3 regions of the Bacillus sp. T3 genome follow, and region 2 is predicted to be linked to each of the others. Evidence: riboswitches for the same ligand, from Rfam matches in the RefSeq annotation. Region 2 holds a riboswitch; each other region holds the start of a gene.
The links. A riboswitch is a leader RNA that binds a small molecule or an ion and turns the genes downstream of it on or off. The one in region 2 is predicted to bind cobalamin.
Positions count from the first base shown of each region.

Region 1: it holds a riboswitch for cobalamin, as region 2 does, so the genes downstream of both, cobJ (precorrin-3B C(17)-methyltransferase) here and RGF10_RS20150 (DUF4430 domain-containing protein) in region 2, are expected to answer to the same signal.
Region 3: it holds a riboswitch for cobalamin, as region 2 does, so the genes downstream of both, RGF10_RS10860 (energy-coupling factor ABC transporter permease) here and RGF10_RS20150 (DUF4430 domain-containing protein) in region 2, are expected to answer to the same signal.

Region 1 is NZ_CP137761.1:4,408,568-4,416,501, reverse strand. Features, by position in the region: gene RGF10_RS22685 (polyhydroxyalkanoate biosynthesis repressor PhaR) at 1-184, shown strand, start outside; gene RGF10_RS22680 (alpha/beta fold hydrolase) at 245-943, opposite strand; gene phaQ (poly-beta-hydroxybutyrate-responsive repressor) at 1,194-1,784, shown strand; gene RGF10_RS22670 (hypothetical protein) at 1,754-2,188, shown strand; gene RGF10_RS22665 (DMT family transporter) at 2,236-3,168, opposite strand; gene RGF10_RS22660 (formate/nitrite transporter family protein) at 3,482-4,312, shown strand; gene RGF10_RS22655 (DUF3147 family protein) at 4,312-4,677, shown strand; gene RGF10_RS22650 (DUF3147 family protein) at 4,692-5,168, shown strand; cobalamin riboswitch at 5,249-5,457, shown strand; cobalamin riboswitch at 5,616-5,808, shown strand; partial or broken gene cobJ (precorrin-3B C(17)-methyltransferase) at 6,175-7,783, shown strand; gene RGF10_RS22640 (sirohydrochlorin chelatase) at 7,823-7,934, shown strand, end outside.
Region 2 is NZ_CP137761.1:3,938,209-3,946,142, forward strand. Features, by position in the region: gene RGF10_RS20130 (ECF transporter S component) at 31-723, opposite strand; gene RGF10_RS20135 (ABC transporter ATP-binding protein) at 702-2,354, opposite strand; gene RGF10_RS20140 (energy-coupling factor transporter transmembrane component T) at 2,336-3,253, opposite strand; gene RGF10_RS20145 (DUF4430 domain-containing protein) at 3,228-3,953, opposite strand; gene RGF10_RS20150 (DUF4430 domain-containing protein) at 3,989-5,791, opposite strand; cobalamin riboswitch at 5,927-6,118, opposite strand; gene RGF10_RS20155 (transglutaminase family protein) at 6,386-7,270, opposite strand; gene RGF10_RS20160 (alpha-E domain-containing protein) at 7,267-7,934, opposite strand, start outside.
Region 3 is NZ_CP137761.1:2,082,192-2,090,125, reverse strand. Features, by position in the region: gene dapA (4-hydroxy-tetrahydrodipicolinate synthase) at 96-983, shown strand; cobalamin riboswitch at 1,257-1,451, shown strand; gene RGF10_RS10860 (energy-coupling factor ABC transporter permease) at 1,621-2,364, shown strand; gene RGF10_RS10855 (energy-coupling factor ABC transporter substrate-binding protein) at 2,365-2,679, shown strand; gene cbiQ (cobalt ECF transporter T component CbiQ) at 2,666-3,454, shown strand; gene RGF10_RS10845 (energy-coupling factor ABC transporter ATP-binding protein) at 3,456-4,304, shown strand; gene RGF10_RS10840 (hypothetical protein) at 4,383-4,787, opposite strand; gene RGF10_RS10835 (hypothetical protein) at 4,978-5,274, opposite strand; gene RGF10_RS10830 (DEAD/DEAH box helicase) at 5,310-6,755, opposite strand; gene RGF10_RS10825 (hypothetical protein) at 6,942-7,178, shown strand; gene RGF10_RS10820 (flavodoxin family protein) at 7,241-7,711, opposite strand.

The DNA.
Region 1 (7,934 bases), 470 kb from region 2:
TAAAACGAAAAAGCAACTCGCTGAAACAAAGGATTTACAATCAGATTTAGTAGAAATGAAAAAGGAATTGATTCAATTAAATACATTTAAAGAAGAATTTGAAATGCTTAAGACCTTAATTGATAAAGGGGAACAAAAGGAAGCGGTAGTGGCAGGAGGATCCAGCAATCAAGCAAATAGTTAACGATAAAATAGAGGATGACGTACTTTTGTGTTAACTAAAGTACGTCATCCTCTATTTCGTTCAACACGCGGGCTTTTCTCGGGTTTGTTTTTCCAAAAAATCACGCAATGTCTTATTGAAGGCTTCTTTTGCTTCTAATTTTGCATAATGGCCCGTATTTCTCATAATCACAAATTCAGAATGACTAATTTGTTTGTGCATTAACAATTGGACCCAAACTGGTGTAACGGAATCGTACTGGCCACCAATAATCAACGTAGGAATGCTTATTTTAGGTAGTAAGGAAGTATTATTTACTTTCATGGCTGATTCAACTGACTTAATATACGTTTCTTGATCAGGACGGTAATATTTTATAAAATGCTGATAATTTTCTTCACTCCATGAATACAAACAAACACGAGCGGCTAATTTTTGATGAGCTTCTGTCGAAAGCGAGCTGGCTCTGAGTTTGCGTAATTTATAGAGTAAATTTCCAATTTGTCTCGGCATATAGTGGAACGTACTGACTAGCATCAATGATCGACAGACATGTGATGCTTGGCGATAAATTTCCTGGGCGACTAGGCCGCCTAAGGATAGGCCACATATGTGAGCGGTTTCAATATTGAGTTCTTGAAGTAACTGAACGATATCCGCTGCGAAATTCTGGATTGAGATGCCAATTGTACTTTTATGATCACCATGTCCGCGTAAATCAGGAATAATCAAATCAAATTGATCTGATAGCTCAAACTGATTGTGCCATCCTTCTTTCATTTCACCTAAACCATGAATAAGGATTAATGGCTCACCAGCTCCAAGGCGTAAATAAGGAATTCCTGGAATTACTAATTGTGTAATTTACCATGTATTAATCCCTCCAACTTGTTTATATTACACCTTATTCCCATCCCGCAGGATTCGTAATCAATTTTAACAATATTTATAATTTATATATATGTAGAATTGACAGAAAATTACCCTTAAGTGTAAAATACATATATAGACAAGTGGAGGTGGAAAGCACTTGGCAAAGAATAATGAAACTCAATCCATTCAGCCATCAAAAAACTTTGTGATGCCATTTATCTTATTACTACTCAGCAAGATGTCACTCCATGGGTACGAATTAAGCCAAAAGCTCCAAGCATTCGGCTTTCATTCGATTGACCAAGGGAATTTATATCGACTACTACGGCAACTAGAGAAGGAAAATCTTGTTCAATCGGAATGGGATACAACGGGTGCGGGTCCTGCAAAACGAAGATACACAATTACGGACGTAGGGGTAACGTATTTGAAGGGCTATGCTAACCAATTAGAGAGCTACCAATCGATGCTAGACCAATTTTTTAACATGTATTCCAGCTTTCTTGAGCTCTATATCCCTTCATTTATTAGCGAAGGATCCAATAGAGAAAAAAATGCGGACAAGGGGAGAAAAAGAATGAATCCGAAGAAGAGTGAACAAGTAGTACTAAAAGCTACTCAAAAAAAGGCCGAAACGAATGAATTTACAAATCCAGCGGATTTATTAGTTGATACAGTTTGGGACCAGTATGAACAAACGTTAGAACGGTCAAGACAATTTGGGAAGAACGAGAAGATGCGCTTCTAAAATCAGTCAAGGAAGTTATTAAATTAAACCAAGAATTTAGAAAATCGTTAACAAGCTTATATAATGAGTCGAAGAAAACGAACAATGAAATCGTTAAAGAAATCTCGAATAACTTTCCTAATGCCAATGAAACAAACAGTGGAGAATTTACGAATCAATTAAATGATGTATCAACCCGCATTGAGGGGCTTGCTTTAACACCAATTAAATCAACGTTTGGGTTATTTGATCGCTTGGAGAAGAGTATTGAAGAAAAGAGCGAGCAATTTGTTGATTATTCTCGTGAAACACGCAATGGCTGGCAAAGAGTCACAAATGAATATGTAAAGTTAGCTCGTACTAGTCAAAAACAATTTGTTAATCGTTTTGAAGAAAGCATGAAGGTTCTCTTAAACACGAAATAAAAAAAGGTGCCTAGCACCCTGGTACGTATAAAGGTAACGTACTGGTGCTAGGCACTTATTTGTTTATTTTTTCGCTGACGAGCATTTTTAATCAGTTCAACCCACAGGTCTGAGCCAACCAAAACGCCAGCGATGATGAAGCCAAAGCCGATGACTTGCATTAAAACTACTTTCTCATGGAGAAAAACGACTGCGCTGATTAATGCAAAAAGCGGATTTAAGTTGATGAAAACAGAAGTTTCAGCCGCTCCGATTTGTCCAACTGCAAAGTTATAAACCATGTGACCAACTGCGGTGGCAAAAAACGCTGAAGCAAAAAACACAAGCCACACATGGACGCTCCCCTGGGCTAACCCATTTAAACCATGCGGTTCCTTCACTAAGCTAATTACAAATAACAAGAATGAACCGATTAACAGCATATAGCCTGTCATTAAGCGCGGATCTAACGATCTAGAGATTTTGCTAATAAAAATAAAGCTTATCGCCTGTGATAGGATCGATAAAAATACATATATGTCCCCAATCGAAATTCCACTTATGCTACCATCTTTTAAGACAACCATTATCACACCACAAAAGCCGAGAACCACACTAACAATTCGGGCCATTGTGACAGAGGTCCCCAAAAATAGAATAGCTAGTAAGGTTGTTAACAAAGGTCCTAAACCGAGTATCAGTCCGCCATTGGATGCGGAAGTTTGTTTAAGTCCAATTGATAAAAAGTAATGATGAATAACGACATTAAAGATAGCTCCAATCAGAATAAAACGAAGCTCTCGTTTGGTCGGTTTACGAATTTTTTTCATAAAAGCAAGAATAACAAATACACAAACACCCGCAGTAAAAATCCGAAACGCTGTTATTGTTACGGGCATAAAGGCGGAAACAATTAACTTTGTTGCAATTACGTTCAATCCCCAGGCAGCCATTACTAAAACTAAGGTTAAATAAATAAATTTTTTATTCCTTCCAGTCAATGTTTCCACTTCTTCCAATAGAATAATCAGACTCTTAAATATAGACCATTATAAAGGAAATCTGTTTCCATTGATATCAAAATGTATTATTCTACAAAATTGATTTAGTAAACGATGTAAGACTTTGGAGGAATATACTATGAGGTTTTTGTTTGATGTTAGTAATGTAAGCGTTATAAAAACAGTTGAAAAACGTTCACATGTATGTGAAACAAGATGAGTTAAAATATATAGGGTATAAGAATCGTGTGACGTATTTCACATTTTATTATCTTGCAATTATAACCATCGTTCGTGAAAGGAACTGATACTCATGGCTTTTTTTAAGCCGGAACAAATCGCTAATATTACAGTCGAAAACGGGAAGAAGAAAACACAGTATTCCTTGTTAAAGTCTATAATACTAGGGTTCCAGGCAGGTGCATTTATTTCTTTGGGCTATTTGTTGTTTATTCGTGTTACAGCACCACTTACTGGAGAAATCGCTGGGATTAGCTCGATTTTAGGGGCAGCGTTGTTTCCAATTGGCCTTATTTTAACCTTAATTGCTGGTGGAGAGCTGTTAACAGGAAATATGATGGCTGTTCCCTTAGCATGGTTAGCACGAAAAATAACGGTAAAGCAGCTTTTAGTCAATTGGACTATTATTACTGTTAGTAATTTCATTGGGGCGCTCTTTGTTGCCTACGTTTTTGGTCATATTGTTGGCTTAACTGAAACGGATATGTTTTTAGAAAAAACAGTTAGTATTGCTGAACATAAGCTGGAGGCAAGTTTTATCCAAGCTTTCTTTTCAGGAATAGGCTGTAACTGGCTGGTCGCAGCTGCAGTTTGGCTATCTTACGGTTCAGAGGATATGACGGGGAAGATACTTGGGATTTGGTTTCCAACCATGACCTTTGTTGCCATCGGCTTTCAACACGTTGTCGCAAATATGTTTGTGATTCCCGCTGCAATTTTTGCAGGGCACTTTACATGGCTAGAATATCTTCATAACTTTGTTCCAGTATTCTTAGGTAATGCGGTTGGCGGTTCTGTGTTTGTTGCGGTTGCATATTACCATGCTTATAAGAAAAATATTGTGAAAAATGAGCTTTCTCAAGCTTCTCCTAATCTGACATTAATGAAAAGAGGCGGAATGTAGTGGCAGAAATTTCAGTAGCTGCAGCACTAATTCGTTTTCTGTTAGGTGGAACTGCCGTCCTAGTCGCAACGATTGTCGCTAAGAAGCTAGGTGAAAAGACAGGGGGAATCTTTGCTGCATTTCCTGCAGTCTATTTAGCCGCTATTTTGACTACTCGCTTAGATTTTAATGGGCAAGAGTTAATCAGCCAATCGGTCATATTATCAAAAGGAGCTATTATTGGGATGAGTATTAATATCCTGATTGCGATTATCGCTGGTTATCTATTACCGAAACATGGTTGGAAGCTGGGTCTTGTTCAGACGCTTATATGTTGGTTTGCTGTTTCGATTGCAGTTGTTTTTGTGACATCCTATGCATTCTAAAAAAGGTGGAAATCATGAATAAACAGGACTTATTTATTCGTTTTATCTTAGGCGGCACGGCTGTTATGGTTAGCTACTTAGTCACGGTTTTATCACCTTGGAAAATACTTGCAGGGATTTTTGCAGCGTTTCCTGCCGTTATGCTCACGGCAGTCTTAATGGTTGGAATAGCTTCGGGTTCAAAAAAAGCTGGGAAAATTGCCAATGGTTCCGTGTTTGGGATGATTGGTGGGGTTGTATGTGTAACAACAGTCCTGCTCGTTTTGCAGTTGAGCAAAGATTGGATGTTAAGCATTATTTTAGGCTTATTCTTCTGGCTAGGGAGCTCGATTGCGATTGCACAAATTAGGGAAAAATTAAATTTTCGCGAAATAAGAAGCCGCTTCATCATACAAAAAAGATCTGAAACCAGCTTGGGCTGGCTTCAGATCTTTTTTGCTTTAACGAAGTGGGGGACTGTCCCCACTTCGTTAAAGCATGTCCTGGTTTAAATTTTTGTTGAAAGATGAAGAATATTAAGATAATATGGTTGTTAGTCACCTTTTAATGGTGCAGATATTCATAATTTAATAGTTTAATTGTTGATTAAGGCGCCGTTAGGCTTAATAGGGAATTTGGTGTAAGACCAAAACTGCCCCCGCAACTGTTAGTGTGGACGAACGAGGAGTGCCACTGTACAAGTATACTTTTTATTAATAAAAAGTAAATATGATGTACGGGAAGGTCCTCAAGTAGGTAGATACACAAGTCAGGAGACCTATCTTAATTGATTCGCTTTCAGCTTCTTCGGGGATGGAGAATGTGAGACGTTTGCAGATAAAGGCCTGTCCTTTTGCGTTTTCATTCGTTTTATCCAATCCGTCCAACTTAGCTGGACGGATTTTTTTATGGTTTCACTCGCAGATTTACAACGTCACAAAAATTACGACAAAAACTAAATAAACTATTTAGGAAAAGGTGCACAAACAAAATGGTTTGTGTGAAAAGGGAAGAACGGTAGACAAATCCGTCACGGTACCCGCCACTGTATAGGGGAGCTCCATTGCAAGGATGTCACTAAAGAACAATTGGGAAGACGCAATGGAACCATGAACCAAAGTCAGGAGACCTGCCTTTACCTAGATACTTCTATTTACCTACGGGACTATGGGTGGAAGTGTGTTGAATGCATGATCTAGCTTTATTATGTATTTTTTACGCACCCCTCTTCGTAGGGGTGTTTTTTTGTGATTGGCTGTGTTAAAGAACGATGTTGATTTTTAGTACACTCTGTTGATTGGAGTGGAAGGTGCGAGACTCCTGCGGGAGAAGGTGTCGCGGGAGACCCCACAGGCGTAAAACGCCGAGGAGGCTCCCGGACTCCCCGCGGAAAGGGAGCACCTGGAACGGAAATCAACAGACAAATTTAACACAGTCTTGTGATTAAGAATAGCACTTCAAGATGAATAGTATGGAAAGGCTTTGCTAAGCCATTGAAATGGAAAAGGAGGAATAAAAATGAAAGGAAAACTACTCGTTATTGGATTTGGTCCAGGAAGCTTTGAACATGTCACGGATAGAGCGAGAGAGGCCATTCAAGAAAGTAATATGGTGATCGGCTACAAAACATATGTGGATTTAATCGAAGGACTGATAACGGATCAGGAAATTATCAGCACAGGAATGACCGAGGAAGTAAGTCGGGCACAAGAAGCAGTAAAGCAAGCAGAACGAGGCAATAAAGTCGCGGTTATCTCGAGTGGAGATGCCGGTGTGTATGGAATGGCTGGTCTTATTTATGAAGTGTTAATCGAGAAGGGCTGGAACAAAGAAACCGGTGTCGAGGTTGAAATTGTTCCGGGCATTTCTGCGATCAATTCATGTGCTTCCCTGTTAGGAGCACCAGTGATGCATGATGCTTGTACCATCAGCTTGAGTGATCATTTGACACCATGGAATTTGATTGAAAGCAGAATTGAAGCTGCAGCCAAAACGGACTTTATTATTGCCTTTTATAATCCCAAAAGTGGGAGAAGAACGCGACAAATAGCGGAGGCACAAAAAATTCTGCTGAAGTACCGTTCCCCTGAAACTCCAGTTGGTTTGGTGAAAAGTGCTTACCGTGATCGGGAGCAGGTGGTGGTCACAAATTTAGAAGAAATGCTAAATCATGAAATTGGGATGTTAACGACAGTTATTGTCGGGAATTCATCCACCTTTTTATATCAAGATTTAATGATCACACCGCGCGGATATCAACGGAAGTATACATTAAATCAATCAGAACAACCGTTAAAGCTACATCAGCGCCTGCAAAAAGAAGCAGAGCCTTGGGCGTTAGATCAGGTGAATCCAATTACTCAGGTTCAAACTGAAAAAAAGATGAGCTCTCATTCAGGGATTTAGCAGAAATGGCCATGCAACTGGCGAATGGGGACAAGGGTGACGTGCAACCAACTCAAGTGCAGCATGTGGCTGAATCGATTTTTGAACTAGCCGTAAGCCCTGGTGTAGCAAATAAGAAATTTACCGCACAGCAAATGCTGTTACTTGCGGAAGTCGTTGGTGAACATGGCGTACTGGAGTATACACAGGACCATCAGTTAAAGCTGCAAATCCCAACATCAAATCCTGATGCGATTACGAACCAATTATCAGAGGCTGGGTTCATGCTTGCGCCAGTCGGTGATGTGTTGACGATAAAAGCTTGTGATTTTTGTGACGGCGATAAAAAGGAAAGCATTCCTTTTGCGGAAGAATTGCAGAAGCGGCTCGGAGGTCTTACCCTTCCGAAGGAGCTAAAGCTCGGTTTCAATGGCTGTGGTATGGCTTGTTATGGTGCAGTTCGTGAAGATATCGGCATTGTCTATCGCTCTGGCGCATTTGATTTGTTTTTAGGGGAAAAACGGTTGGTCGTACTGGTCATCCAGGGCAAATTGTTGCCGAAGGGATTCAGCCAGACGAAATCATTGGCATCATTGAAGGAATCATTCACGACTATAAAGAGAATGGCTATCCGAATGAGCGCTTTTTTAAATACTTTAAGCGTGTAAAACAAGTACAAGGCTTTGTACATATCGATATTACGCCGAAGCTGGCGATACAACCTGCATTATGTGGAGATTAACAGCAGCATTAGACTAATGGACAAAGGGGAGGAAGTATTATGAAGTCGATTTTATTTGTAGGGCATGGAAGTAGAGATCCAGAAGGAAATGATCAAGTCCGCCAATTTATCCAGAAGATGAAGGGACGTATAGACCAGTCTTTGTTAGTTG
Region 2 (7,934 bases):
CGATCAAAATTGAGAGATTGTATGTTCACCTTATTCCAACAGCCCATACTTCCGCTTAAATCTTGAAAGATTTTTGATCCAAACCTTTCCAAATATAATAATAAAAAACACATTGGAAACAGCATGCATGAAGTCAAAAAGCGCACTACTCGCATAATAAGTCAGCACCGTGTTCAAATTAATCTCATTTCCATATTGGGTTAAGGAAAGAATGCCCCAGATATTCATAATCCAGCCGAATAGAAATCCCCAGGCAATCCCAAAGATTATTTTTCCCCACAGTGTACTCATCCATTTAGTGTTTCTCAAACACCCCGCTGTGAAACCAACTAAGCCCCAGCACAGCATTTGCCATGGGGTCCATGGCCCTTGACCAAGAAACATATTGGATGCAAGCGCTGCGACAGCACCAATCATAAATCCACTTTCTGCACCAAACACTAGACCAGCCGTCATAATGACGAAGGTTGTTGGTTGAACACTTGGCAGACTGGCAAATGGAACACGTCCAACTGCGGCGACTGCCGCTAATACAGCAATTAAAACCAATTCCCGTACTTCAATTTTTCTATTTTCAAAACGAAGCAATAATAACAGAATTGCTGTTAACACCAATCCCATGCTGATGAAGAAATATCCGTTTCCCCACCAAATGGTTAATGCTAACAATCCGACTGCTACAATTGATAAGAAGAAACTAATTATTGCCCTCTTGCTGAACATAGCTGTACCGCCTCCTCAAGCGTCATAATACTCTGACCTGGAATTTGGTGAAACAGCCTTTGAATCATTGTGGTATAGAAAAAGTTTCCTTTAAAAAATTGACTTGGCGTCCCTTCGGAGGTAATTTGCCCTTGAAACATCATGCCGCATTTCGTTGCCTGTTTTGCGGCAAATTCAATGTCATGAGTCGACATAACAATCGTAACACCTTCCGACTTCAATGCTTGTAAAATCCCAGCCAAGTTTTCCTTGGAAATAGGATCCAGTCCCTTTGTTGGTTCATCCAAAAGGAGCACTTCTGGTCTTCTTAGCAATAAGCAGGCTAGGGCAGCCTTTTGGAGCTCGCCTCCACTCAAATCGTAAGGATGCTGATGTCTTAGATGGGCAATTCCAAGCGTATCTAGCAAGCGCTCAACTTCCCATTCATCGCCAATTCCCCATTGATTCATCGTATCCCGCAGTTCTTTCTCAACACTATCCTGAATGAAAAACAGCTTTGGATTTTGTGGTAAATAGCCGATTTTACGTGCCAATTCTTTGTTATGCCAAGATTTTAATGGTTTATCGTATAGAGCTACCTTCCCTTTGGTCGGCTTCAAAATTCCGCAAAGCATTTTTAACACGGTGGATTTACCTGACCCATTTCCACCAAGCAACGCATAGGTTTCACCTTTTTTTAATGTAAAATCTAAATCTCGTAAAACCCAGTCACTTTCTTTGTTGTAAAGGAAAGAAAGGTTTTTAACTCGGAATAAGTCTTCCTGCCGAGCTTCTAACGACTCAATAACTGACTTATTTTGAACAGAAACATTCTGTTGCTTAATCCACCGTTTACCTTCCTTCACCGTTAGCGGAGGCAAGTCACTCTTTTCGTCGGGCTCTAAACTCAAGCAGAATGCAGGAATACTTGGAACGAATGATTGATTAGGCGTTTCCCAAAGCATTTTCATGACCTGCTTTGGTTCGCCCTCATGAATGAGTTGCCCTTTATCCATCATCACAATTTTGTCAGCAACCGCAATAAACTCCTCTAACCGATGCTCGGCAACGACAATGGTAATGCCAAACTCTTCATTCAAACGGAAAAGCATATCGAGTAAATCCCTTGAGCTTACTGGATCCAGCTGGGCTGTTGGTTCGTCTAAAAGTAAAATATCTGGCTGCATCAGTAGAATTGAGGCCAAATTGATTTGTTGCTTTTTCCCACTGGACAGCTCATGCATCTTACGCTCTAACAGCGATTCAGCTCCAAAAAAATGAACCATTTCAGCTACTCGACTTCTCATTTCTGCTGTTTTGAGACCAATATTTTCAAGTCCAAACACAATTTCCTGAAGCACATTTTCCGCAACCACCTGGTTTTCTGGATCCTGAAAAACAAATCCAATTTCACCAGCGGACGCAGTCGAATCTGAAACCAGCTGTCCGTTTACAAGGATATCTCCTGCTAATTGGCCATGTGGTTGGATTTCTTTTTTTATCAAGCGCAGTAATGTGCTTTTTCCACTTCCAGACGACCCAAAAAGCACAATAAATTGGCCTTTTTTTATCTCTAGGGAAACATCCTTAATCGCAGGAGTTGTCGCATCCGGATAGGCAAATGTAACATTTTTTAGTTGAATCTGCGCCATCGATGAATCCCTCCTAGCTCTACATAGATTGGAAAGCCTAAAAATACGAAAAATCCGACCATCGTCGTAATGTCCATCTTGGAAAGTTCTAGCGATTCCATCATCGGATAAATCGTTAAAAGACCATGCCCGAAATACCGTTCAACAGCCGTAAATAAAAAGACGATAACGAAAAAGAGCAAGGCAACAACATCTGATTTTTTTACATGAAAATAATCATAGGCTGACCGCTGTCCCTTTCCGTATCCTCTTGCTTTCATCGAATCCGCTGTTTGAATAGCTTCCTCGAGTGAATAAGTCAAGAGAACTTGAACATACAGTAAGCCAGACTTTGCTCTATTTTTCCAAGCGCCTTGTGCGACAGCTATTCCCTTGCTTATTTGTACAGCTGCAATCTCTTCTAACCTTCTTCGCATTAAAGGGATGAAGCGCAGCGTGAGCATCAAAAGCACCGCAAACTGTGGCAGAAATTTTGAAAACAAATAAAAGATTTTATTCGGTGTCATCATTTCATTGTACGATACAAATAACGCCATTACTCCCATTAAGGTCAATGCTGTGGTCACACCGAACATCGTTGCTTCTAGTGTAATTCGTTGTTGAAATACTTCAAATAGCACCGTCCGGCCACGATGGTTGAAAATAGGATTTAACAACGCAATGAATAGACTACTTATCAATAGAAAAAAAAACCATCGCTGCAAGTTTCTGCAGCGATCTTGAACAAAATGAATCATGATAATGCACACAAGTGCTCCGACTAAAAAGGTTGGGTGAAATAATAGCATCAGTAAAGCTAGTGCTCCAACATAATAGCTAAATATTACAAGTGGATGAAATTGGGCAAAAACTTTTTTTTGTGGGTTGGATTTTTTAACCCCCAACATATTCCCAGACAATTTTGTCACCGTCTTTCACAGTTGCTTTACCGGCACTCACTGGAAGAAGTACACCATTCAGCTTATAGGTCCAACCGCTTTGACCTGGATAATCACCCTCGTATATATTTTCAATTCCCTCGACATATTTTGAGCCATAATCATTTCTGGCATCTACCTGTAAACCTGTTTTAAGGAGTACGTCATAAACAGTATCCCCATCTTTAATGTTGATTTTCGTTGCCCCTAAAATATTTCGGTGATCTGCAGGACCAATTACCGAGATAGTTACAGCGTGCTGTGGCGCTGGATTGCTAGGCTGTGTTTGCGCCGGAGCAGCAGGCTGAGTTGCCTGTTGCTGTGGCTGTGTGCTTTGTGTCGATTGTGTTTTTGTTGATGTTGTTGCTTGAGTATTGCTCACAGTTTGATTGGTTGTTTGTGTATTTGCTACCTGATTGTCAACTACAGCAGAAGCTTCACTAGTAGTTTGAGTTTGCTCACCACTTGCTTCCGTCGCTGCTTTTTCTTCGGCTGATTTGGCCGTTTCTTTATCAGTGTCAGCTTTTTTCTCTTGCTTTTCTGACTCTTTTTGCTCATTTTTCTCTATCTTTTTATCAGTATTGCTACTTGATGCATCTTCCGTGGAACCACAGCCCGCCAAACTGAAGGCGAGTACGAATGCAAGCAAGAACAGGATGATTTTTTTATATCCCCCGTGCATTTTTGTTACCCCCCTTAAATAATCACTCATTCTCTTTACGCCTGTCTTCTTTTTGCTAAGACTAACGCTCCCACACCGACTAGGATAATCAGTAATCCTAATGCTAGGGTGTTGTAAGAATTCGTCGCTGTATTCGGAAGTGCCTTCCCATTTTGAGAACTAGCAATGGCTGTTTCTGTATTATTATCATTGCTAGGTGCAGCTGTTGTTGGTTGCACTGTCTCAGGTGAACTTGGTGTTACAGGATTACTTGATGTTGGTGTCACAGATAAATCAAATAATGAGCCTTTTCCCTCAACGTAAAGCTGATAAGCTACTAATGCCTGAAGACTTTGGCTTGTAGCAAGCATATCCGTTTCTAATCCGTGCTTCCAAGCAAAGCCGTCAGTTGTTTGGAACGTTAATAAATAAGCAAGAACACTAACTCCATCCTTTGTAAAATCTACTCCATTTGGATCGATCCCTAAGGCAGATAATGCAATTATTACTTGTGCAGTCGTGTTACTGTTGTCGATATCTCCTGAACGATAAACAGTCGATAAATTTTCCACACCTTTAGCGATTGCTTCACTGACTGCTGGCTGATCCTGATAAGGCGCTAGTGACTGTAATACCATCGCTGTAATATCAACATCCGCATCCGCACCCTTCCAGCTGCCATCCTCATCTTGATTTTCAATTAAGTAGTTAACTAATTTCTCTCTTGTCCATGTTGCAGATGCTGGAATTTCAAATTTCTTACTATCAAGAGCGATTAAAGCATAGGCAACTCCATTAAAGCCTGGCTTTGACACATCACCATTATAAATAGAAGAAATTAAATTATAGCCCGCTACATTTGTTGGGTCTCCACCCGCAGCAACGATTCCTAAAACATGACCCTCAACATCGGTAATATTTCTAAAATAGCCTTTCTTATCAATGACTGTCTGCGTAACATTGGCTAAATAATCGGCTGGAATGGCCTTTCCCAATTTATTTAATACAACGGCTTCTTTAGAGCCAACAAATTCTGGCTTAAACAGATTCAGCGTTGTGTTAACCGCGTTTTGAAGGACTTCGGCTGGAATTGGTTTAGCAGGAGTTTGTTCTTCATCAACCGGTTCTTCGCTTGGTTCCTCGCCTGGCTCTTCTTCAGATGGCTGCTCCCATGATTCGTATTTAAAGGTTATTTTGTTATTAGGCTGTAAAATATGAGTATCTGCTCCTGTTTGAGCGTATTCGTCATTTACATAAAAAGCCCAGTAATAGGTTCCTTCCGCCTGAATACCATTAATCTTTAAAAATCTATTGTCATCAAAGCCAACATTTTCTTTGCCAATTGTATTTTGTAAAAATTGTAATGCTGTCGCTTCTCCTAAATATGAGACGGGATAGGCGGTTTTAGCTAGTGTTTCATCGTTTTTGCCAATAACTTTAATTGTGGCACTGTTTGAAGCCTTTTCCCAATCCTCATATCGGAATGTCAAATGATCCCCATTTTGTGCAGTATAGTTTTCTGAACTAGTACTTGAAAAAAATTGATTCACATAAAATGCCCAATAAAATGTATCTTTTTTTGCTAACCCTTTGATTGCATCAAGTGATTTTCCCAAATCTTGATCAGAAGTAACTACATCACCATCAACAGCTTTAGTCAAAATATCTAATGCAGATGATTGTTCACTAAGCTCTACTCTTTTCTCGTTCACTAGCACTTCGTTATTTTCTCCAATAACGGTAACATATGCTCCATTTTCTTCTGCTGCTGCAGCAACAGGTGCTTGGAACGCGCCTGCTACCAATGAAAATAACATAAATAATACTAGAAGCAGCTTTGATGTCCTATTAATCTTCATATTCCCAACTCTCCCTTTCATTTCGTATAAAAAATGGCATTAAAAAAACCTCCTAGTTGTTGTAGGAGGAGGTTTGTGGCTAGTTAAGCAGAAATAAACAATATTCCTGTCTTAACACCCTCCTATCCACGTAGGTTTGTGGTGTAGAAAACAGGCAGGTTTCCTGGCTCATGATCATTGCTCCCTCTGCCTTCCCATCATACTTGACAGTGGCTTGGTAAAGGTTGCTCCCATTTACAGTGGCGGGACCGCGTTGGCTTTTCCAACTTCCCTATTAAGCGAAATCTAAATTTCTAAGACATTCGCACCTGTTTATACCAATCTTATTTCAATATCATTTATCATTATACAAATAGTGCACACTTTTGTATATCTTTTTCATTCCTTTGTGTAGTATTTTCTGATATTTTAGAAATTTAAGTCGAATCTTTATGATAGAATGTGGTTCTATTAGTTAATTTTGTGATTCTATTAGCTAATTTTGTAATTCTATTAGCGGATTTCGCAGATCTATTAGCCAACGCCATATTTCTGTCACACTCCCCCATACAACACAAAAAACAGGAGCTTTTCTCTCCTGTCTTTAGAAACAAATTATTCTTTTGCTTGTTCTTCTTGGACAACTTTTACATCAACATCTACTGCCATCGTTTGTTTAGCGGCCCCTATATAAATCCCTTTAACCGGAACAATATCGCGGTAATCACGGCCGTGACACACTTTTACATAACGCCAATCAATTAAACCATTATTGGTTGGATCAAAGCCAACCCAACCAATACCTGGTACGTATGCTTCAATCCAAGCATGTGATGCTTGATCATAGTCGGCGTGGCCACCTTGAAGGTCACCAATAAAATGATAACCACTAATATAACGAGCTGGGATATCCCTTACTCGACATATAGCACTCATTAAATGGGCAAAATCCTGACAAACTCCTCTTTTTAACTTTAATGTCTCATCCACTGTTGTATTAACATGTGTGGCATTTGGATCATAAATAAAAGAGGAATAAATTGTTTCTGTTATTTCTCTTAATAATTGATAGACACTCCCTGACGAATCAAGGTCAGGGAGTGTCTTTGCGTAACTTTTAATATCATCCGTAATCATGGTATAGGGAGTTCCAGATAAATATTCAGCAAAGGTGTTTTGAAAGTGGTCACTCTTTAAGATTTGCTTCTCCTTTTTCACAGGTAACAAGTGATAATCATTTCGATCTGTTTCATGTGTATCCACGATCGAATGGGAAGTTATGATGAGCTTGCGATGTGGCTTATCTACAGTAAACGCATGCGCCACGTTCCCAAAGTAATCTTGATAGGAAAAAAGCTCAGCCCCCGGAACTGTGATGATTGAATGGTTGACACATGATTGCCTGAAATCCGTTCTTGGAGTCAGCCTAATTTCATTGACACTGTACCCTACAGGCTCCTCGTAGGTATAGCTTGTTTGATGGACGATTTCCAATTTCATACCAATTCAGCCAGCTTCCTGGGTAAGTTTTCTGATAAGTCTCCTTCACGATCAAATACGAGACTTTTCACAATATCTTGTCCAATTTGATCGCAGCCTGCTTGAACGCTTTCAAGAAAGTCCTTATGCTGCTCCATCGATTTACCAGATAAATCAAGGCTTTGAAAAATTAAAGCTCTTAAGCGATTAATCGTCCGGATAACTTTAGAAAGTCCATCCAATTGAAATTCAATTTTCATATTTTTCAAGTGCTCCTCTAATTCATACAACGAGAAATAGACAGAGCCAGGAAAAACAGAATTTAGCAGAAGAAATTCTAAGACCCGTTCCAGCGTTAAATTTTGTCCATGGGTTCTGCGAAATGCTTCAAAACCATCGATACTTTCTAATAAAGTATTAAGAAGATTTGCATCATAAACAGGAAGCTTCCCCTTCTTTTCTATAATAGAAGAAAGGAATAGCTGAATCATTCGAATCGAATTTTCCGAACGCTCCAATAGGACACCAGCTTGCATGTATCCCCACTCCACCTCATGAAGCATCGAGCGGTTAGCAATGGACTGGAATAAAGAAACCTCGCTACGAACTCGGTCAAATAATAAAAACGGCTGCTTTACTCGGTCTAATTCCACCTTTTGCTCCTGGAACCACATATAAAAGGCAT
Region 3 (7,934 bases), 1.9 Mb from region 2:
GCAGCAGCGATCCCTCGTTGCTGCTTTTTTGCGTTGATTTTTGTTAGGCCTATCCACCTCAAATTACGAAAAAAATTAATTAAAGGGTGAGAATAATGAATTTTGGCCAGGTTTTAACTGCGATGGTAACACCATTTGATCAAAATGGAGAAATTGATTTTAATGCAACGAGAACACTTGTTAATCATTTAATTGCAAACGGTACGGATGGAATTGTTGTAGCTGGGACAACTGGAGAATCTCCTACGTTGACTTCAGATGAAAAAGTAGCACTTTTTCAATTTGTCGTCGAAATTGTTGATGGAAGAGTTCCTGTTATTGCTGGAACGGGCTCCAACAACACTCGAGCTTCGATCATTTTAACTCGACTTGCTGAAGAGGCTGGTGTTGATGGAATCATGCTTGTCACACCTTATTACAACAAGCCATCACAGGAAGGCATGTATCAGCATTTTAAAGTGATTGCAGAAGCAACTTCCTTGCCAGTCATGCTTTATAATATTCCCGGACGAAGTGTCGTCAATCTTTCTGCCGAGACTGTTGTTCGACTTTCAAAAATAAACAATATTGTTGCAATAAAAGAAGCTAGTGGGAATTTAGATGCGATTGCGGAAATCATTCGTGAAACACCTAGTGATTTTAGTGTATATAGTGGTGACGACGGCTTAACCATCCCTATTCTAGCCATTGGCGGAGCGGGTGTTGTCTCTGTTGCCTCTCATATTATTGGAAATGAAATGCAAGACATGGTGACTAGCTTTAAGAACGGACAGTTAGAGGAAGCAAGTATTTCACACCGTTGCCTTCTTCCGATCATGAAAGCATTATTTGCTGCTCCAAATCCATCACCAGTTAAAGCCGCTTTAAATATGAAAGGAATTCATGTTGGTGGCGTTCGTTTACCATTGCTACCATTAAATGATGAAGAAACAAACACATTACGTGCTGTTCTACTTGGCAGTCAAATTGAAGTGTTAAATTAAGCTAGAATGATATTTTGGCTTTGTAGAAGCTCATTCTAATTTGCACAGAACAAATAATAAATTGGACATACTAAAATAGTTTATTTCCTGTTTCAATTTATTTCCGGGGTAAGCGCAAAATTTGCTAAACTTATGCAAATTAAGGAGAGATTCGACCTTAACAAATGTCGAATCTCTCCTTTTTAATGTGAAAGATTACTATTTTTGTCAAAGTAAATTAGAATTTGTTGATAGAAACTTAACCTCATGGTAAGATAAATTAGAAATTTTCAAAAACTTCATATGCTTAATGGTGCTAAATGTTAATGATTTAGCTTAAAAGGGAAGTCGGTGCAAATCCGGCACGTTCCCGCCACTGTAATGAGGAGTCTGATTACAAAATTAGATCCACTGTCAATCATTGATGGGAAGGATGTAATAAGACGATGATCCTAAGCCAGGAGACCTGCCATGAAGCGTGTAACTGTTTCAACCTACGAGGATGGGTGTGCAGATCAAGTAGATTTGGTTTTTTTACCTTTTGTTATTTACTGTTCTTTTAGCACTTCTTTCAACTCGAAAGAAGTGCTTTTTATTTGCCAGCCATTTCTCCTCACCACTTATGCTTTGCAATTTTAGAAGTTTGAAAGGAGAAATTATGTATAAGATTAACTGGAAAATCATTTATTTTGTTTTTTTCATTTGGATTGTTCCAAATAAAGCCGCTGCTATGCATATTATGGAGGGCTTCTTACCGATAGAATGGGCAATATTTTGGTGGGTTATCACCCTTCCCTTCCTCATAATAGGCTACCGATCGATACAGGCCAAAGTAAAGGCAAATCCCGAAACGAAAATGATGCTTGGTCTTTCTGGTGCTTTTGTCTTCGTCTTGTCCGCCCTTAAATTGCCTTCTGTGTCGGGAAGTTCTTCCCATCCGACAGGAGTCGGTTTAGGAACTATTTTATTTGGACCACTTGCCATGAGCGTGATTGGCTCGATTGTACTCTTGTTTCAAGCGCTATTGCTAGCCCATGGAGGTCTAACAACATTAGGGGCAAATGCGTTCGCGATGGCTGTTTGTGGACCCATTATTTCCTTTTTTATTTTTAAAGCTGCGACAAGATTAGGATGGTCCTTATCAGTAGCTGTTTTCTTAGCTGCATCGTTGGGCGATTTAGGTACATATTTGGTCACATCCTTCCAGCTGGCATTGGCATTTCCATCAGAAGTAGGTGGAGTCATTGCATCCTTTACAAAATTTGCTGCAATTTTTGCTTTTACGCAAATACCGTTAGCGATCAGTGAAGGACTCCTCACTGTTGTCGTTATGAATTTTTTGAAAAAATATAATCTGCAAGAGTTAAAATTTCTTGGCGTTATATCCAAGGAGGTTCGATAAATGAAGAGAAGTATACTCCTCCTCTCACTCGTTATCATTCTAGTAATGGTTCCATTACTAACGATCAAAGAAACAGATTTTGGCGGAGCAGACAGCAAAGCCAAAGCAGCCATTTCTGAAATTCAACCAAACTATAAAGCTTGGTTTACAAACATTTGGGAGCCCCCAGGCAGGGAAACAGAAAGCTTGCTTTTTGCACTTCAAGCAGCGATTGGTGCAGGCTTTATCGGGTATTTCATTGGATCCATGCATCAGAAAAAGAAGCAATCCAATAGTCCAGAAAAAGAGGATCAGACATCAGATGCTGCTCATTGATAAGTATGCTTATATTAACCGTCTTAAACAGGTTCATCCGCTTGAAAAAACGATCCTGTCACTCTCCCTTTTATTGTTTTCATTACTTGTTAGGGATATATTGGTGGCTCTCATTACGTTTATCGTGATGAGTTCATTAATTATTTTTGCTGCGAAAATCCCCGTCTTCTATTATGCTAAATTACTTATTCTACCTGGGGTATTTTTACTAAGTAGTGTTTTCACGATACTAATTCATTTTACAAAAGGAAATGTATTTCCAACAGATATTTGCTGGTCATCGCCAATAGGAGATTGGCAAATATTTATTAGTGAAGAAAGTTTTTGGACATCGGTAAAACTAGTTGTTGTTGTTTTAAGTGGGATTAGCAGTTTATATTTCTTGACGTTGACTACCCCCATCACGGATTTGTTAATGGTTCTACGCAAGCTGAAATTACCCATTCTTTTGATTGAATTGATCGAATTGACCTATCGTTATGTTTTTATTTTTATCGAAACAGCTCTCGATATTTATCAATCACAAAATGCAAGGTTAGGTTATAGCACCATTCGTAGAGGAATCCATTCCTTTGGTTATCTTATATCTGTTTTATTTGTTAGTGTATTTCAGCGCTCCAAGCAGTTAACGATGGCGATGGATGCAAGAGGCTATCAGGAACATATCCCTTCTTATGAAAATACGTACCATTTATCCCCAATCAATTGGTGTATCATCATCGGGATTCAAGTTAGCGTGTTATTCATTTATCTAAATAGTTGGAGGCTTCTGTAGGATGACAGATCATATTTTTGAAATCGATTGCCTAACCCATCAATATCCCGATGGAAAAAGAGCATTAAACAATCTTAATCTCAACATCAAATTAGGTAAAAAAATTGCTTTACTCGGTAATAATGGTGCTGGAAAATCAACTTTATTTCTTCATTTAAACGGATTGTTACAGCCTTCTTCAGGTCGGATTAGCTATAAAGGTCTGCCAATGCGCTATGACCGCAAGTCCTTATTGTCGTTACGGAGACAGGTGGGAATCGTTTTCCAAAACCCAGATATTCAGTTATTTTCAGCTAATGTTAGGCAGGATATTTCATTCGGTCCAATTAACTTAGGATTTCCACTGACTGAGGTCCATGAAAAAGTGAATTGGGCGATGAAGCAAACAGATGTTTTAGATCTTGAAGATAAACCTACACATTTCCTAAGTTTAGGGCAAAAAAAGCGCGTTGCCATTGCTGGAATTTTGGCAATGGATCCCGATGTTTGGATCCTTGACGAGCCTACAGCTGGCCTAGATTCATACTATTCTCGACAAATCGTAGCCCTGTTAGATTCACTTCATCAGCCTGAAAAAACAATTATCCTTTCAACACACGATGTAAATCTTGCCTACGAGTGGGCAGATGAAATCATAATCATGAATGACGGAAACATCATTTACCAAGGCGACCCGGTAAACATTTTTCACCAAGAACACCTTTTGCTACAGGCATATTTGGAAAAACCATGGGTGTTTGAAACATTTCAATCAATGATTGAAGCGGGTTTGGCCGATCATACACATACCGTCCCACGGAATAAGGAAGAATTATTTCAGAGAATGGAGTGCAAACCAATCCCTTATTAAAATAATGGTATAAAAAAACCGATGACGATTTGATCGTTATCGGTTTTAACTATTTAAGGTTATTCGTATTTGTAAGAACTAATGAGCATGAGTATGGTGTTGATGTTTAAAAAATCCATGATAATCAGGGTGTTGAGTTTGCTGGTAAAATCCTAATATCAACTCAGCAAGTCCCACTGCAAACATTGTCGGCTGTAGGAAGCTTTCCCCACCGATCCAATATACCTCCGCTGTAATCCAGATAATCATCGCAACCCCAAGAATCATCGTTGCTAACCCGGCATATCGATGGTTTCTAAAGGATAAAAATGCGCCAACAAGACTAGCCACTCCGTTAATAGAGAATAAGACAATTCCTGGAATCATAAAGTCTTCAAATGGTGTATTTTCAAGAAGATTCAACGACAAACCAATACTTTCACCATCAGGCTGCACCATCAACATCATTCCACAACCGACTGCGCCTAATCCAATAATCGCCAACAAAGCACCAGGTTCCGTAGGATAACATTTTTTCTTTGTTCATGCTTCCCATCTTCCTTCATTATAATTAGAAGCAAGTCTAATTGTGTAGTATTTCTCACCCTTATTTTACACCTATTTTGGAAAAAAATCTCGTTAATGTAAGAAGAAAATACAGCAAAGAAAATTGTTTGTACTTGCTCCTACAATCCTATTTGTTTTGCTTGATCAGATCCGTCAGTTCAGATAATGCATCTTCAAAATCAATCACTACCGTTCCGTCCTCGGGAATTTCATCCAAGCAGGATTTAAATTCAGCTATTTTTTCTGCTAGCACCACTAGATTTGAATTGGAACTTAGCTTATTTGCGTTCTTTTGTTTAGTGAATCCAGAGAACTCCTTATCCTCCTCTAATTCATCAACTAAGCCCCAAAACTCCTGTAAAGCCGCCTCTAATTTTTGCGTTGATTTGTGTAGATTTTGTAATTTTGTTATTGTATCGCTCATTTTTCCCATCCTTTTCAAAGTGAATCTACTATGTGTTATTTCCTTGCTTTGCTCACTTTCAGCTTCTTCCCTTTGATTGTTGAATTCTCCATGGCTTGTAAGACTAATGAACCCTTTCCATTAAGAATATCCACATAAGACAAATTATCTTGAATCGTAATAATTCCTATATCATCTACACTTACACCTGGAATCTTCGTAATGGTTCCGACAAAATCAACGGCGCGAATTTTCTTCTTTTTCCCTCCGTTGAAATGGAGTTTCATAATATCTTGATTGATTCGTGCGGTTTTATTATTTCTCACAGCGCGTCTCCCGCTGAGTTTTTCTTCAAACGCCTTTTTGCACCTTTCAACCTCTTCCTGAGTAGGAGGAGCCATCACCGGGATCTCAAATCCAATGTATCTTTCAATTCCTCTAAGAAACTTTCCTTCATATGGAGTCACGAACATAATTGCTTTTCCTTTATTACCAGCTCGACCAGTTCTTCCTGTGCGGTGAACATAGCTCTCTTTTTCCATTGGAACATCATAATTTATGATAAGTGACACATTATCAATATCAATTCCTCGTGCTGCTACATCGGTTGCTACCAAATAACGAAAATTGCCCATTTTGAAGCCATCCATAACCGCAAAGCGATCTTCTTGCTCCAAGCCTCCGTGGAGTCTTTCACAAGAATAATGAGCACTTTCTAATTCCTTAAATACTGACTCAACATTTTCTTTCGTCCTGCAAAAAATCATGCAGCTATCAGGATTTTCAACAACCGTAAGATCTTTAAGCAAAGAGATTTTGTTCTCGTCCTTCACTTCGATTACAGAATGATCAATCGTATCGGTTGTAATACCAGTTGCCTCTATTTCAATGCTAATTGGACTTTGCATATATCGATGGTATAGATTTTCAACATCTTTAGGTAAAGTAGCAGAAAACATCATCGTTACCCTATTTGATGGGAGCTCATTGATAATCGCTTCCACTTCATCAATAAATCCCATATTTAACATTTCGTCCGTTTCGTCGATAATAAGATACTTAATCGCATCTAAGACCAATGTACCTCTTTCAATATGGTCCATCACTCGACCAGGTGTCCCGACAACGACATGTGTTTTTTGTTTCAGTTCTTCCTTTTGTTTGGCAAATGGTTCTTTTCCATAGACAGCCAATGCTTTAATTCGTTTAAACCTTCCAATATTCGTGATATCCTCTCGAACCTGAACAGCTAGCTCACGTGTAGGGGTAAGGATTAATGCTTGCGGCTTTTTTTCCTCCCATTGGACTAACTCACAAATCGGAATAGCGAAGGCTGCTGTCTTGCCACTTCCTGTTTGCGATTTTACGACAAGATCTTGATTCTCCAATGCTTTCGGGATCACTTCTTTTTGAACCTCCGTTGGCGTATCGTATTTCAATACAGCTAACGCTCTTGTTATTTCCGCACTTAATCCATAATTCTCAAAGCTTGATTCATTCATGTATATACCTCTTTTTTTATATTATCCGACTTATATATGTTCTCACAGTGAATTATTCATATGCAAAATCTGATTAGATTCCATTATACATGAAAAGCTTTCGATAGCGATTTTTATCGAGAATATCTGACTTTTGATTTGTATAACCTAAATAGGATTTGGAGCAATAAAGAGGAGGTGTTTATTATGTTTGAATTAGAGCCGTTAGAATACGAAACAGGTACGCCGATTCGTGATTATGACATTATCCAAATATCACAAACAGCAGACGGGTTTGAAGTGATGCTTGATATAAATTTGGACAGCGGCTATTCATTAACAAGGACGACTTTAGAAATTACCCATGAAGATTTATCTGGTTATGAAACAAACGATATTGAAGAAGGCATTAAATACGCATTGGGATTTTTCAAGACTGAATAATTCAGCACACAAATAAGCTTGGGGGCTAAAGCACATTCTACCCCCAAGCTTTTTACATCTTTTTAAACAAACAATTGTTTTTGTTTTTCTGCCATTTGTTCAATTTGGACCTTGCGCTTTTTGCTTGACCAATTTATTATTCCAGTCCCGATCACATTAGCATCTTTTTCTTCACATATGTTTTTCATTTGCTTGATTGCTCGATTCCCACCCATCCAAGGATAGCGAAAAAATTGAGTCACATAGCATTCAACTTTTTTACCTCTAAGTGTATTCATGCCAGTAAGATATGCTGTTAAAATTGGCGATAATGCAAAACCTCTGACTGGTGCTCCGAAAATAATACCATCGTATTCAGAAACATCTGGTGTATTTTCTAGTTTAATTTTATTAATGTCTTGCTCTCGATCGTTTGCTGCGATTATTTTGACAATAGAAACTGAATGTCCTGTTGCAGAGAGCTCTTCTTTCAATCTTTGAGCCACAAAATAGGTATGATTGGTCTGAGAATGGATAATAACCCCAATCTTCATCTCTCTTCACCTTTCTCTTATTAGCCCTACTACCAAAACGTTCAAAGTAAATGCAAAGTTTATATGGGTTAAAAAGGTACAGTAGCTTTCATATTTTATTTTACATCAAGCTATATAGTAAATCTCGTTAGAAGTGATTATTTGGATAAGCTTGTTCCTTAATCCTGTTAATCTACTATCTATCAAGCAAACATACATGTCAGCAAGGAATAGATGATTTGAG